One region of the Paenibacillus sp. FSL R7-0313 genome, then DNA from elsewhere that is predicted to be linked to it. Evidence: predicted binding sites of a transcription regulator. Region 1 holds the regulator's gene; the other holds the start of a gene.
What was found. The regulator LexA, encoded in region 1, represses DNA repair genes until DNA is damaged. The targets are predictions, from matches to a motif close to CGAACATATGTTCG.
Positions count from the first base shown of each region.

Region 2: a site for LexA is predicted at 3,777-3,790, ahead of NSQ38_RS25625 (DNA polymerase IV). Genes of this name have one in related genera too.

Region 1 is NZ_CP150219.1:4,050,386-4,058,214, reverse strand. It holds gene NSQ38_RS17860 (ABC transporter permease subunit) at 1-100, opposite strand, end outside; gene NSQ38_RS17855 (HAD family hydrolase) at 658-1,449, opposite strand; gene NSQ38_RS17850 (hypothetical protein) at 1,478-1,987, opposite strand; gene NSQ38_RS17845 (DUF896 domain-containing protein) at 2,113-2,322, opposite strand; gene NSQ38_RS17840 (LysM peptidoglycan-binding domain-containing protein) at 2,418-2,795, opposite strand; gene lexA (transcriptional repressor LexA) at 3,092-3,718, shown strand; gene NSQ38_RS17830 (aldehyde dehydrogenase) at 3,824-5,125, opposite strand; gene NSQ38_RS17825 (hypothetical protein) at 5,857-6,168, shown strand; gene NSQ38_RS17820 (hypothetical protein) at 6,351-6,788, opposite strand; partial or broken gene NSQ38_RS17815 (SOS response-associated peptidase) at 6,676-7,020, shown strand; gene NSQ38_RS17810 (hypothetical protein) at 7,819-7,829, shown strand, end outside.
Region 2 is NZ_CP150219.1:5,903,852-5,911,680, reverse strand. It holds gene NSQ38_RS25645 (exonuclease domain-containing protein) at 1-393, shown strand, start outside; gene NSQ38_RS25640 (Mov34/MPN/PAD-1 family protein) at 379-870, opposite strand; gene NSQ38_RS25635 (TlpA disulfide reductase family protein) at 1,097-1,648, shown strand; gene cimA (citramalate synthase) at 1,729-3,348, opposite strand; gene NSQ38_RS25625 (DNA polymerase IV) at 3,880-5,181, shown strand; gene NSQ38_RS25620 (ferredoxin) at 5,299-5,541, shown strand; gene NSQ38_RS25615 (L,D-transpeptidase family protein) at 5,761-7,203, shown strand; gene NSQ38_RS25610 (hypothetical protein) at 7,246-7,383, opposite strand; gene NSQ38_RS25605 (quinone-dependent dihydroorotate dehydrogenase) at 7,637-7,829, shown strand, end outside.

The DNA of each region.
Region 1 (7,829 bases):
ACTGCCAGTCTTTGCGGAACAATGTTGCTGCCGTTCGTAATCTGCTCTCTTTACGTAAAGATGTCATGGTTAACGTTGTTTTAGCGGTTTCCGACTCCATGTGTTTTCACTCCGATCCAGGACTTGATAAGTAAGAGTAATTCATGTACAACTCCCATCGTTTCTCCTCTTGTAGAAGACAACCAATCCTTCAACTTCACCCCCACTACGAAATAGACAATTACCAAATGTAAGCGATATCAATTTGATGTATTATGTAGAATCACACAATCCAAGGTGCTTCACATCATTAATTAGCACTTACTAAGTGGTGTGATCTCCAAATCAAAAGAAGCTTTTTCAAAATATTAAGCGCTTACAATCAATATAAAATAATTAGCAATAACTCCCTGCTTCCATTTTAATGAAGTAAGTCAAAAAGAAATTGCTTTAGGACAATCTAAATACTAGTCATACTAGTATGTTAGTTATATTCTAATCCAGCTTCCCCCTAATTTCAATAACTTTTAGTAAAAAAAAATGGAGATCTCTTTTAACAAGGTAATTCAGTCAACAAGCTCAAATAAAAAAACATTGGTAACTTCAAGAACGACATCATCGTTCATTGAAGCTTCCAATGTTTCAGGGTGCTGAGGAAAGATGTTATAGCTGATCTGCTTAGAAATTAGCAATAAGCTGATTTAATTCCGATAAATGCGTTATTTCATGGTCTGGCGCATACGTTTCTTTGTTGGTCTTATGCTCACGGTTAATCCATACGGATTGGATGCCAGATGATAAAGCACCACGAATATCAGTCGTTAACTTGTCTCCAACCATCATGCTCTCTTCGGGTTTAACACCCAGTTTATTCAAAGCATGTTCAAATATCGACGGATCTGGTTTTCCTTTTCCGAAGTTACCCGAGATAATAATCTCATCAAAGAAAGGAGTCAATTCAGGTACACCATCCAACTTCTCTTGTTGCAAAGCAGGACAACCGTTCGTTAACAACAAAAGTTTGTACTTTCCTTGTAACTGGCGCAAGGTATCCATCGTTTCTTCGTATACATGTGGTCTGGATCTCCGTTCTACTCCAAACTGTGCGGCCAGTTGTTCAGCAAGATCTTCCCGATCTATACCCAACTTCAACAAGCCACGACGCCAGGATTCTTTACGGTAAACTGGAGCAAGCTGTTCCAACTGACGGAACTCAGGTTGATCCCCACCAGTAAAGTTAGCCCAAAGGCCTTCAAACGGATTGATTCCAATCATTTTGGTAAAAGGAAAGGTTTCATATGATTCATACAGTCCACGTGCTTCATTACGAACAGCTTCTTCAAGTTCTTCTGGTTTGACCCCAGTCTCTTTCGCTGCGATTAGACAAGTCTCATGAAAAGCTTCTCGAACACTACGCTCATCCCATAATAAAGTATCATCTAGGTCGAACAAAATCGCTTTTAATGCCATTCCGATCATCTACCCCTTTATGCAATAATTACTTTTCGACGGTTTCCACGGTGATCTGGTGTGCTTTTGCAAACTTCAGCAAACGTTCTGCAATCGCATCTGTATCGTAACGGTTCAATAACTTGGTAAACACCCATCTTTTTCCGCGACTGTTATGTTCGATAACAACTGTACCTGGTTCAATTCTGAATTTGACAATATCGTCAACCCCGATTGAACGTTCACGATTACCCTTCGTCGTTATAATCCGATTACTGCTAATCTTGATGTATGGACGGCGAAGCATAAAGATGACTGCCAAAAATACGTAAAGCAGCATTGTCACCCAGTCCCAGGTTGTCATCGGAGCTTGCACAAGGAACGTGCTCATAAACAGATACAAAAAGGCGAGACCGATCAAAAATATAGGGAACAACAGGCTGCGTCCCTTAAAGACTTCTTCACCTGGTGTACCTGTGATTGGTTGACCACTTTTTTTGCGTTGCTGATTTAACTGCTTGGAATTTTTCTTAACCGTTCTCTCGAACGAACGCGACATGAGAATCCCCCTTATGTGTCTTTGTATCGGCTTACATAATTGCAAACCAACATTTCCCCCTATAAATTGCACACTCAAAATAACAGGAAGAAACCTAAATATCATAATGATATCATTAGGTTTCGTTAGTGTTTGAGTTTGCCTTGGTGGCCTTTGTCATTCTCATCATCAACAATCTCAATGGTATCCAGTTGTTGTCTGAAATTGCTGCGAATATTACTCAAATAAATCTCTCTTAGCTCGGCACGTTCAGCAAGTTCTTCCTCCGACAATCCAGTGGACTTTTGCTTACGAGCCAATTCGTTAATGCGTGCTACCAGACTATCTATATCCAAGCTTGTCCCCTCCAAAAATACAAAGTCATATTAACTTTGCCATTATAAAGGCAGCTTGTCAAGCTGACACGCGTTAACACTCATTGATGTGCATTTTATTCTGCAAATTGCGGTAGAGCTAGTACTTGTCCCACTTGGATGGAAGTTGTATGAAGTTGATTCACTTTCTTAATTGCTTCTATATAAATACGTGTATCCATATTCGTAGGTTTATGTTCCAAAGAAATACTCCATAATGTTTCCCCTTGTGAAACGGCTATCTTTCCTCCAGGCAGAACATCATTCTCATTGCCAGCAAATACAGTTAAAACAGTGCTGCATCCAATAAATATAATCAAAGAAGTAATGGCTACCTTTAACATCCATGAAGAAATCTTGAAACGTGCTAAAACCTTCTTGTAGTTCCCTATGTTAGACTTCACCAGTTCCGAATTCATTGGTTCATAAATGCTTTGATAAGTAGAATATCTCATTAAATACCCGCCTCCAAACGTTTGTTCCTATCTCTTGAAATCAATATAACACGAACACTTGTTTTGTTCAATAGATTTTTAGAACAATTGTTCGCTTCTTTTTTGAAGGAGAAATATCTTATTTCACTTCCTTTTGCAAAGCATTTGCAGTATTATGCTCTGACTTTTGGACAATTTCTGATCTATAAGTTAAAAAACACTGATTTAATGCCATTTTATTTAGAACTTATGTTTGTACGAACGGAGGTTCTATGTTATAATTTTCCCAAACGTTACTAAAATGGGGTTGATACGGTATGTCGAAGATATCCAGCAGGCAGCAGGCTATTCTGGAGTTTATACGAAATGAAGTCCGGTTGAAGGGGTATCCTCCTTCCGTACGGGAAATTGGTGAAGCTGTTGGACTTGCTTCCAGCTCAACAGTACATGGACATTTGGATCGTTTGGAGAAAAAAGGTTTGATCCGACGCGACCCTACCAAGCCAAGAGCCATTGAGCTTTTGAGCCAGGAAGAATCTGAGCATTCTCATCAATTTGCTCATAGCGTTGCACGTATTCCTGTCGTTGGTAAGGTTACAGCCGGGGTTCCAATCACTGCAACCGAGAACATTGAAGACTACTTCCCTCTTCCTACACATTATGTAGGCGAACAGAAAGTGTTTATGCTTTCAGTAGTCGGAGATAGTATGGTGGAAGCTGGAATCGTTAACGGTGATTATGTTATTGTCCGTCAACAGCAAACTGCTGATAACGGTGATATCGTCGTAGCAATGACTGAAGACGATGAAGCTACAGTGAAAACGTTCTATAAAGAAAAAGATCATATTCGCCTTCAACCGGAGAATGCGACCTTCGAACCTTTACGTTTGAAACATGTTAGTATTCTGGGTAAAGTCATTGGCCTTTTCCGAGATATTCATTAATATTTAACTTGAGTAACAAAACTAGATGTAATGAAATACGAAAGAGGTTGTCCTGATCAACAGGACAACCTCTTTTTTTCATGTTTATATTATTTTAGCGGCTAATTATTCACTGCGTTTCAGAACACTCTTGTGATGCGAGAACACATCAAAGCTCTGTTGCCCGTGATATGAGCCCATACCGCTCTCTCCTACACCACCAAACGGGAGATAGTGTGAAGTCATATGAGAAAGTGTGTCATTAATACAACCCCCACCGAAGGATACTTGATTCAGAACCTGATCCTGTAGTTGCTCATCCTGTGTGAAGAGATATAGCGCCAATGGTTTTGGCCGGCGAACAATCTCATCCAGCATAGGGTTCAGATCACTGTACGTAAATACAGGAAGAATCGGACCGAAGATCTCTTCTTGCATTACAGCTGATTCCCAGTTCACATCTCCAAGTACAGTTGGCTCAATCAGCAACTGCTCACGTACAGATCGTCCACCTATCAGCGTTTTGCCATCTGTGAGGAATTTCAATAACCGATCAAAGTTACGAGCATTGACAATATGCGGGAAATCAGCGTTCTGTAACACATCGTTCCCAAATTTATCTTTGATCTCTGCGCCAATCAGATTGATCAATTCGTCATGAACTTGTTCATGTACAAGCAAATAATCCGGAGCAACGCAAGTTTGGCCTGCATTCAGGAACTTACCACGAACAATACGCTGAGCCACCAGCTTCAGATCTGCATCGCTATGGACAATAGCAGGACTTTTACCGCCCAACTCAAGAGTTACAGGAGTCAAGTGCTCCGCAGCTGCCTTCATAACAATGCGACCAACACCTGTGCTTCCTGTGAAGAAAATATAATCAAACTTCTCTTTCAACAATGCTGTGCTGGCCTCGACTTCCCCTTCCATAACTGCGATATACTCCTGAGGGAAGATCTCCTGAATCAGATCATACGTCAGACGAGATACGGCTGGTGTTAATTCAGAAGGCTTGATAACTGCACAGTTACCGGCTGCAATTGCTCCAATCAGTGGACCGAAGGCCAATTGGAAAGGATAGTTCCAAGGTGCAATAATAAGCGCCACTCCGTATGGTTCAGGATAAATGGTGCTGACCCCATCCGGCATAGCCGGATTGGTTGGGACTTGTTTGGGTGCAGCCCATTCCTGCAGGTGTTCTAATGCAAAATCCAGTTCACCCAAAACAATACGAATCTCTGAACCGTAAGCTTCCGCCTCTGATTTGTTCAAATCTGCCCGAAGTGCATCTTGAATCCGTTGCTGATACTTTTCAATTCCTTTTCTAAGCTGTTGAAGCGCATTAATCCGATACTCGATATTTTTAGTTTGTCCTGTATAAAAAAATGTACGTTGTTCTGTCACTAGTTGTTTTGCTTGATCCATATTAACATCTCCAATTAATTATTTAAAATTAAATTGCTCAAAATTTAATTAAAGTATACCTCTTCTATATGAAACTTTCAACATACAAATGAAACATCCATTTGTATATATTGGACGATGGTTGGAATTTTGAAAGAATGAATGATAGTACTTGCTACTATGTCGTGGCTATTAGAATTTCTAAGGAGGCTTGATTTAGAACTTTTGCTTCAGACAGTTTAACATTAATGAAAAGTGAGTTTTGCGATTATCTAAATCGACGAACGATTGTGTTTGTTATAATGGTAAGCCTTGGTCACAGATAAACACAAAATTGTTACGTGGGCTAATGAAGAAGAATCAAGATACATTTTTTGACAATTTTATTTCAGACGATTTATCCATTCCCGGCCACAACTTCACAACGAGCAGATTTTAATCCAACAACTACTCATGAGAGCGGTCTTCGAAGAAAGGGTTAAATAATATCAAATCAACTTGTACTACTTCTATTAAAAAAAGTCATCTAGTATCTCACTGATCCGCTGCATTTCATGATCGTCCAAATCTGTTTAGATTGGATATATTACTTAATTAGTTAGAGGAATTTTTGAAAGATACGTTAGCAGATCTGCAAGGGGATGAAATACAAATCACAACGTGATATATGTCATAATTTTACATTGAATTATATGGTATTTTTAGAAAGTAAAGTTTTATAATTCATTCAAAAAAATTCAGGAGGTATTTACATGAAAAAGAAACTAGCCACAATTGGAGCGCTCACTGCTATTGTAGCAAGTATTGCTGTTCCAGCATCACTTGCTTCTGCCTCATCTTCTGTTCAAGGTTCTGTAACTGCACAAAGTGTTACGATTCAGGCGACGCAAAAATATGTGAGATATTCAGATGCTAACAATAAGTATGGAGATGCAAAATATGTTCCAAAGACATATACTTATGCTGATGGAGTTTGGTATGGAGTACTCAATCTAGCATCTACTACCTATTCAAACGGATTATATTACGGAAACTATGAAGGTTACGTAACGAAAATGGAGTAATTTTGTAACCATAAGAAATTCACGTATATTAAATATAACAATAATAAAAGAAGGCTTCTGAATTCAATCAGAACCCTTCTTTTATTACAGGGACATCTATATGACCCATCAGAATAAACGTTGGAGAATAACTATCTTTATTATTCACTTACCTCAAACGTCAGAACCCGATCATATAGGATCTAGTACTTACGGCTCTTGAAAGGCCCTTTCTTATTTTCATGCTTGTCAATTGCATAAGATGCTTTTCCGCTTCCAGCATGTTTTGCTTCGTACCAATCGATAAAGCTGTTAACTTCTTGCATAATCAGATCGAACTCTTTTTCTAAGCCGGTAGTCATAGTCAGCATAAGGATAGCACGTTTCAGGTTCACTATTATGTATTTTTCAACGTTTTGTACCTGATTCCAATTTAATGTAACTTGTTTATCGCCTACAGAAGTCTCGAGATTTATAGGAGTGTATATATCATTTAATTCTCCATCAATAAAGACAATAATCGATTGGGTGCGCTCCGATGGGGACTCCTTTGCTTCATGGGCCAAGGATGACAAGCTGATTAATGCCCTTGCTGAAACGTTAACCGAGAAGACTTCCTTCACGCCTCTAATCAGCTCCAAACGCTGTATCATCTCCACGAACGGATTTTAAGAGTGGCGTAAGGAAGGAACGGAAAAGCAACCAATGCGCATTCTGATGAATGATAGCAGTTTATTCTCACTTGCTGGCCTGTAGGATACCTGAACAGATCCGGACGGAAACAAACTGAGTACTTGCACAATCATCACTACTGAACTGAATAGTCTCACGGAAGACTTTCATAATCGTATGCCGGTTATTCTTCGACCTTAAGATGAGGCTGAAAGGCTTGGAAGAAGTGTTAATGGAGATGTTCAGTCACTACTTGACTTGCTCAAACCATATCAAGTTTCAGAGATGAGAGCTTATGAGGTGCCGAAGGAAGTTGGTAAGGTGAGGATTAGTAGTGTAGAACTATTGAAGAAAGTAAATTAGAGATTCGACTAGAGTGATGCCTTAGTGGTAGTCACTCTTTTTACTATTCACATTTCAGAAATATATGGAAATAGATGAATAACTTTGATATCATAATTGGATTGATTACATAAATGGAGGATTTAAATGTTCGATAATATGGTATCTTACTCACTTCTGGGTATAACCGGTCTCATCACTACTTGTTAGTTTATATTTGGTATAGCATGTTTAATAGCATTTTTTATCAATATCTTCACACTGCTCAAGGGTCGATTTAACCGAATGTTAGAACAATGCCAATCGTGCGGTAATACTATCTCAATATCAGCTATCATTTGCCCTAATGGCGGACACCATTACGGTAGATCTAATGGAGTTTTCAATTCAATTTTCGGGTCATTCGTTGGTTTCGTAATTTGCATTGGCGGAGGATTCTTAGCATTAGCTGAACTTATAAAGATGATAAATGATAAGTAATTAAGTGAGAAGGAGCCATAAAGACTCTTTTTTGGGGTAGCCTAAACTCTAAACTCAAATACGTTACGGAATTATCTACTGCCTATTTCTAAGAATCGATAGGTATAATTTTTGAAGAAAATTATACCTAGGTCTGATAGACTATTCTTGGGTTAATTACATAGTTGGAGGGAATTAATGTTGATTCA
Region 2 (7,829 bases), 1.9 Mb from region 1:
ACAGGTATTACGCAGGAGATGACGCTGGACGCACCGACTTTGCTGGAAGGGCTGCATGATTTCATGTCTTTTGTAGGTGGAAATGTTCTGATTGCACACGCAAGTGCGCATGACCGAGCTTTTCTGAATGCAGCTCTGTGGCGGACTTCAAAGGTAAGGCTGACACATCGTTTAATCGATACGATGATGTTGGCCCGCTGGCTTGAACCGAGCAGGCCGGGGTATGGTCTGGATGAATTGCTGGAATCCAGAGGGATTCCGATCCATGGACGTCATCATGCACTGGAAGATTCAAAAATGACTGCACAGTTATGGTCCTGTTATCTGGAGGACATGATGCGTAAAAATGTGGAGACCTTGGGTGATTTGTATACCCAGCTAAGTCACGCATAACGGAACGGGAAGCAGATTGTATGAAGGCACAACGCGGTGTGCCGGATCTTGCGGTTTCTTCGAGGGTTCAATCAGATAACCGTTCAGATGCATATGAGATCGCGACCCACTTGTTAGGTCGGGTGAGCCGATGAGGTACATCTGAAGCAAACCGGCAAAGGCCGGAAGAGCTTGCAAGTCCTCTAAGGAAGGAAAAGGCCTGGTCTGCGGATGAGAATGGAAGATACCAATGAGCTTAGGCTCGGAGAATACGCACCGAATCCATTCGGCATCATCCAGAGTAAAATGGTGCAGCGGGTCAGGTGCTACGTTACGAATGGGCTGAAACCGACTGATTCGTATACCGCCCGCTGCGGTTTCACCCAGCATAACCCCGCAGGCTTCTTGCGGCAGCGAAATGAACATGTGCTTTGACATCTCTTGCTCTACGGAAGAAGGGATGTAGAAGACGTTTTGCTGCCCGTGAAGTGCTGCCATTTGTATTCACCCCTCTCTCTTTGGCTCCTGCTTAGGCAGGAGTCCTTTTTCATTTTATTTTCTGTAATGCGGATTGTAAAATTTTAAAGGAAAAGGGTACAATAATAAAGAGAACATTTGGCAATCATGTTCTGGTCAACTGTGATAGAGCGTGATAAACATTTAGCATGTGCAGAAATTACGGTTTCAGTTTCAATATGCTAATTATATAAAAGGGTGGCGGGTTATGAAACGAAACATATACATACTCCTTGGTGTTGTCTTGCTGGTTGGTATTGCACTGGCCCAGAATGCGGGTGACGGCATTGCAGCCGTCTTTAAGCAGGAAGAACCGATGCCTACAGAGACGGGACCACGTGCGGGTCTTCTGGCGCCTGCTTTTTCTCTGACAGCAATGGATGGGAAAACGTACAGTGTGGGCGGTGCCAAAGATAAGGCTACGTTCGTCAGTTTCTGGGCATCCTGGTGTGAGCCGTGTAAGCAGGAAGCTCCAGAGCTGAACAGAATGGCTGCGAAATACAAGGATAAGCTTGACATGTATGGGGTTAATGTAACGTCATACGATAAACTCAAAGATGCCAAAGCTTTTGTGGATGAGTACCAACTGACATTCCCTATTCCCTTGGATGAGAAGGGGACAGTGTACGCTCAATACAATGGGGTGGCTTTTCCAACGAATGTTCTGATTGACTCCAGAGGAGTTATACAGGAGATTGTTCTGGGCATATTACCCGAGAAAGAGTTGGAACGTAAGATTAAAGAGCTAGTTGCAAATTAATTTTCTGCAAAGAAAGAAGCCCTTGCATCCATGAATCATGGGTGCAGGGCTTCTTTATATTTTCCGGGAAATAAGCGTTATTAGTGGTTGCTTATCCCATGAGCAGGAATAGGGAGTGTGCCCGGCTCATCCTGCAATTTTTCTTGAAGCAAAGCATAGCGGAAACTGTGTACAAGAGCTTCCCAACTTGCTTCAATTACGTTCTCGGATACACCGACAGTGTTCCATGTGTTCTCCGTATTTTTGGATTCGATCAATACACGAACTTTGGCGGCTGTGGCATCTTTCTCATCCAGTACACGTACTTTGTAGTCTGACAGATGCATATTGGCAAGTGAAGGGAAGTATTGCACCAATGCTTTCCGCAGAGCGTTATCGAGTGCGTTCACCGGACCGTTACCTTCAGCAGCGGTATACACACTTGTTCCAGCTACATTAAGTTTGACAAAAGCTTCAGAAACAACGGATTTGCCCGCCGTTTTCTCCACAAGCATTTTGAATGATTCAAACTTGAACAATTCTTTCATGTCACCGTTCGCTTCACGAATTAACAATTCAAGCGAAGCATCAGCACCTTCGAACTGGTAACCCTGATGCTCCAGGTCTTTGATCTTCTCAATAATCTGACGTGAATTGGCACTGCTTGGATCGAACTCAAGCCCCAGTTCCTGAGCTTTGGATACAATGTTACTTTGTCCGGCAAGTTCCGAGACCAGTACACGTTGCTTGTTACCAACCAGTTCAGGCACGATGTGTTCATAGGTACGTGAATCCCGCAGGATGGCAGAGACGTGAATTCCACCTTTGTGAGCAAAAGCAGCATTGCCGACATAAGGCTGATTAATCGGCATATTCACATTGGCAATCTCGCTAACATAACGAGCCACGTTTGTAAGTTGTCTCATGGAATCCTCAGTAACACATTCATAGCCAAGCTTCAGTTGCAGGTTCGGGATAATGGATGCGAGATTGGCGTTACCGCAACGCTCCCCATAACCGTTCATCGTTCCTTGAACCTGACGGGCTCCGGCTTGTACAGCGCTGAGTGTGTTGGCCACGGCCAGTTCACAATCATTATGTGTATGGATGCCGAGATGTGCATGAGGCAGGCTTCTATGCAGTGTGGATACGATCTCGTGCACCTCGTTTGGCATCGTCCCGCCGTTGGTATCACACATGACGAGCCAGTCCGCTCCAGCTTCGTGAGCCTTGGTCAAGACCGCTTGAGCATACTCCGGGTTATGTTTGAATCCGTCAAAGAAGTGTTCTGCATCAAAGATCACTTCCATGCCATTCTGTTTCAGATAGGCGATGGAATCATAGATCATGGACAAGTTTTCTTCCAATGTAGTCTGCAAAGCGGTATGCACATGGAAGTCCCATGATTTACCGACCAAAGTTGCAGCCTGAGCACCAGATTCGATCATGCGCTTCAGGTTGGCGTCTTCACTAGCAATGCTGCCTTTACGGCGGGTACTGCCAAAAGCAACAACCTTTGCGTTCAGGTTTAATTCCTTGACTCTTTTGAAAAACTCAATGTCCTTGGTATTGCTGCCGGGAATTCCGCCTTCAATATAATGGACACCCAGGTCATCAAGCTTCTTGGCAATTTTGAGTTTGTCGTCTGCCGATAAGCTGATACCCTCCCCTTGTGTGCCGTCACGTAAAGTCGTATCGAAGATGGAAATGGCCTTTGACATGAAGATCCTCCTTTGAGATAAAGCGCTCTTTTAAAAGTTTGGATTGTAAGTTGGGAAAAGCTGTTAAGTACGTTAGTGGACGAATCCTTCGATTCGGCAACGCTACACTGTGTTAAACTCAATGCGCTGATTTGTCCTAAAGTCGTCAATTTGTATAATTAATTATTATAGCACCATTATAGCCAAATGCTACATAGAAATCGCAGTTTCATGTAACAATTAACGGATTTTAGAGCAAAAAGAAGGATGTTAATCATAATCCGGATGTATGTTATAATTTATTATTGAGTTTTAATTGGAATATATGGAAGAAAAGGAGGGTTGATTTTGAGTTTTGTATGGGAAAATACGGTTATTGCCCTGATCACATTGATCCTTTTTGTGAGTGTAGGCTGGTTAATTATTCGGTCTCTGATCAGTTCTCGCAGAAAATAAATGTTCGTGACTGAATTAACATAATGGGTTTGATATACTATAGAAGAAAGAAATTCGTTTCATTAATTAGTGTGCAAGAAAGGGCGGGGGTTCATGATGTCTTCAGACGGCAATCCTCCAGCGAATGTGGATCAATACTACCCTACAGCCGGACGGGTGATTCTGCATGTCGATATGAATGCTTTCTACTGCTCTGTACATGAAGCCGAGGAACCAGATTTATATAGAGGAAAAGCAACGGCCGTTGCGGGCAGCAGTGAACTGCGAAAGGGTGTAATTGTAACCTGCTCATATGCCGCTCGTAATCGAGGCATCTCAACAGGTATGGTTGTCCACCAAGCCATGAAAAAGTGCCCTGATCTCATTGTGATTCGTCCTGATTTTCATTTATATCGTCAATATTCAAGAGCGTTCATGCAGATTGCGTATAGTTATACGCCTCAACTTGAGGCTACATCCATTGATGAATGTTATCTTGATATTACAGGTTCAAGGCAATTCGGGAATCCAATGGAGATTGCGGAGAGCATTCAGCGTAGAATTAAGGATGAATTGGGGCTGCCATGTTCCATTGGCATTGCACCCAACAAATTATTGGCGAAAATGGCTTCGGATCTGAAAAAACCGAATGGTATCTCCATTTTACGCATGAGAGACGTACCACGGATTCTTTGGCACAGACCATGTAACGAGATGTTTGGCATTGGCAAAAAAACGGCTGAAAAGCTGAAAAAATTGGGCATTGAAACGATTGGTCAATTGGCCAAGTCGGATGAGAACATGTTGACCGAACTATTCGGAGTTAATGGAACATGGCTCAAAAATTCTGCGAATGGCATTAACCATTCCGCAGTTCACGCGGAACGGGAAGCTAATAAATCCATTGGGCATACAACCACTCTACCGGCGGATGTATCGGATATGAATGAGATTCATCGGGTATTCCTCAATATAAGTGACCAGGTGGCCAGAAGATTGCGCAAGCACGAAATGTTCAGCCAGGGTATTCAGATTACGATCCGCACACCGGATATGAAGACAATCACCCGATCACGTCTAATGGAAGTTCCTACGGAGGATGCAACGGTCATTTACCGTGAAGCCTGTAAACTATTTGAGAAGCATTGGGGTAGTGGCAAGCCTGTCCGTATGCTGGGTGTGACACTTCAAAACCTGATTCCAAGAGAAGAATCCGCTGTGCAGATGGACTTGTTCGAATATGAGCAGAAGCCCAAGAAGGACAATCTGATTCGGATTATGGATCAGTTACGTGATAAATTTGGTGAGAATGCTGTTGTGACCGCTGGCATGCTTGGAGATGATCCTTCCGTGCTGCTTCGCAATCATAAAGTGCGCGGTACTTCCCTGCAAAAAGATAACTTGCAAAGTCTTGATTAAATAAGGGATAATAGAGACTTGTGGTTGCAAAATGATTTGTAATTATCCTTACTTTGTATTAATATGTTTCTAGATAAAAACACTGTACGTTTCGAATTTTAGGAGGAGAGAATGTAAATGAGTAAATATACTTGGGTTGAAAAAGACACATGCATCGCATGTGGCGCTTGTGGAGCAACAGCTCCTGACATCTACGATTACGATGATGAAGGTTTGGCAGAAGTTATCTTTGACGGCGATGCTAACCATGGTATCAAAGCTATTCCAGACGACTTGTTTGACGATATGCAGGATGCATGCGATGGCTGCCCTACAGATTCAATTAAAGTAGCGGATGAGCCTTTTAATAAAGAGGGTTAAGTATTTCTTGCATGAACACAGAGCACTTTCTTTTGTCTTTACGACAAGGGAAGGTGCTTTTTTTGTTTTCATTTAACTGTGATCTTATGACCTGTGGATCAAGGACGATTATTGTCGAAAACCCTTTTTTCCACCGGGTACTCAAGTCCTATGGATTCAACGCCATGTTATGCCGATATATATGGATATACGGAAAAAGGCGAAATAGTGGAGGATCGGATGCAAAATACTCATCTAAGAACATATGTCAAGAAACATCCCGACAATAAAATGGCTTGGTACTTGCTTGGAAAGGAGTATTTGGGCGAAGGACAGGAGGCCAAAGCCAATTATTGTTTTCAGCAAGCGGGCGAGGTTTACGAAGCATTTGAACGCAGTAAAGCTCCTGCTGACATCTGGGTAGACTATCAGGAGAAACTGGTGGAGATGTCTGAGCAAAAAGAGAAAAAACAACGTAGACGCAAAATGTGGCTTACGTTGTTCATGCTGCTTGTGCTGGCAGGTCTGCCACCTGCAGACGCTCCGGGGTTCAGTCGTGAAGCGGCCGACGCACTGTCAGCAGCACTGGAATCCACAGATGACATCGAAGCGCCTATAGAAGCGGATAAACAGGCTGTGACTGCATCCGCGCCACCAAGTAATGTGTTTACTGCTGCGGCATTTGGTGGAGGCAACCATGGCGAGACTGCGCTCGCAGCTGCCTGGTCCGGGTCTGGCCCAAAAGTAGAGACCTCTGCTGTACTGGGTATGCAAACCTCGGATGACTGGTCTTTATGGAAGCGAAATATGCCTGTGAAATACATAGTACAAACCAATACAAAAGGTAAATTAACTGCACAGAGTTATGATGCCAAGCAATGTAACTGTGAACCTCCTGAAGTCACGCCGAAAATCAAAAAGATGGCTATGGCGTGGACCGCCAAGCAGGAAGCGGCTGCATCATTATCAAGTGCAATCGTTGCCTATCGCAAAAAAAATGACGCTTGGCCCAAGAGTGTAACGCAAATGGCCCAGCCATTTCCGAATAATATTCTGGGCGAGACTGCGCCAGGGATGACCGAGATGTTTCCGAAGCTGTTAGCTTTGCATCAAGGAAAGGCACAGGAAGGAAAGAACGATTCAAGTGGTAAAGAGAATGGTTCAACGACTTCGAATTCGTCTCAAGGCAAAAATGCCGCTTTTGCAGATACCCTGGGAGGTCAGCCTTTTTTGCAGGAACCGCTGGAGATTGTCATTGATAAGGATAAACATAAACTTGCATTAATTAGTGGGGATACCATTGTTCGTATGTATGATGTGGGACTTGGCGGTGATCGAACCCCGGAGGGTTCATTTATCATCACAGATAAAGTGGTCAATCCGAATGGGCGCTCGAACGGTGAGTTTGGAAGCAGAGGTATGCAACTCTCGAGTACAAATTATGCCATCCACGGGACCAACGAGCCAGACAGTATCGGACTGGATGAGTCCCTTGGATGTGTGAGAATGCGTACAGGAGATGTAGAAGAGTTATTCGCTCTTGCTCCGCAAGGCACTCCGGTACGCATTGGAGAAGATGTACTGCCAGATCTGACGCTTGTTCCAGAAGCAAAGCAGCGTTATCAGCATACACTTGTTCCAAAGCAGAATAATCCGAACAAAACGTATCACTGGCTGAATTGATCTGTTGGATATGTAGAATCAGATGGATTCAGCCTGAATCATCTACATGTTGGCAATAATGATAAGAGCACCAATGATGATGATCAAGCCGCCTACACTGGCTGCTGTCCATGCAATGGCTTTGCGATTCACTTCTTCTTTCTTTTGCTGTAATGCAGGTGGTTTACGTTTGGGAGCCATGAGTTATTCCTCCTTATTGGAATAGAACTGGTGTAGAGTAACCATGCTCTCATTGTAAAGAATTCAACTCGTCATTTCCAGTGGGCGGGTGGATTTCTTGTGAGCATTTTGTATTATTCGATTTGTGCTGTCTATGCGCAAACTACTTTCCTTTTTAATAAGAAACAGATAGACTTGTGTGTAGAGTGTTTTTTACATATGAAAAGACGGACAACGGCTTTTTGGCGTACCGGACCAGAACGGAGTGAGTGATTTGTTATACAGAAGTCTTGCTAAACCTTTGTTGTTCAAAATGGACCCTGAACAGGCCCATCATCTGATTATTGGCGGCCTTAGTGGCGTGGGCAGCATCCGTCCGGTTCCTTCCGGACTACGTGTGATGTACGGCGTTCGTGAAACGTCTGATCTGGCTGTTGACATGTTTGGGTGTCATTTCCCTACACCTG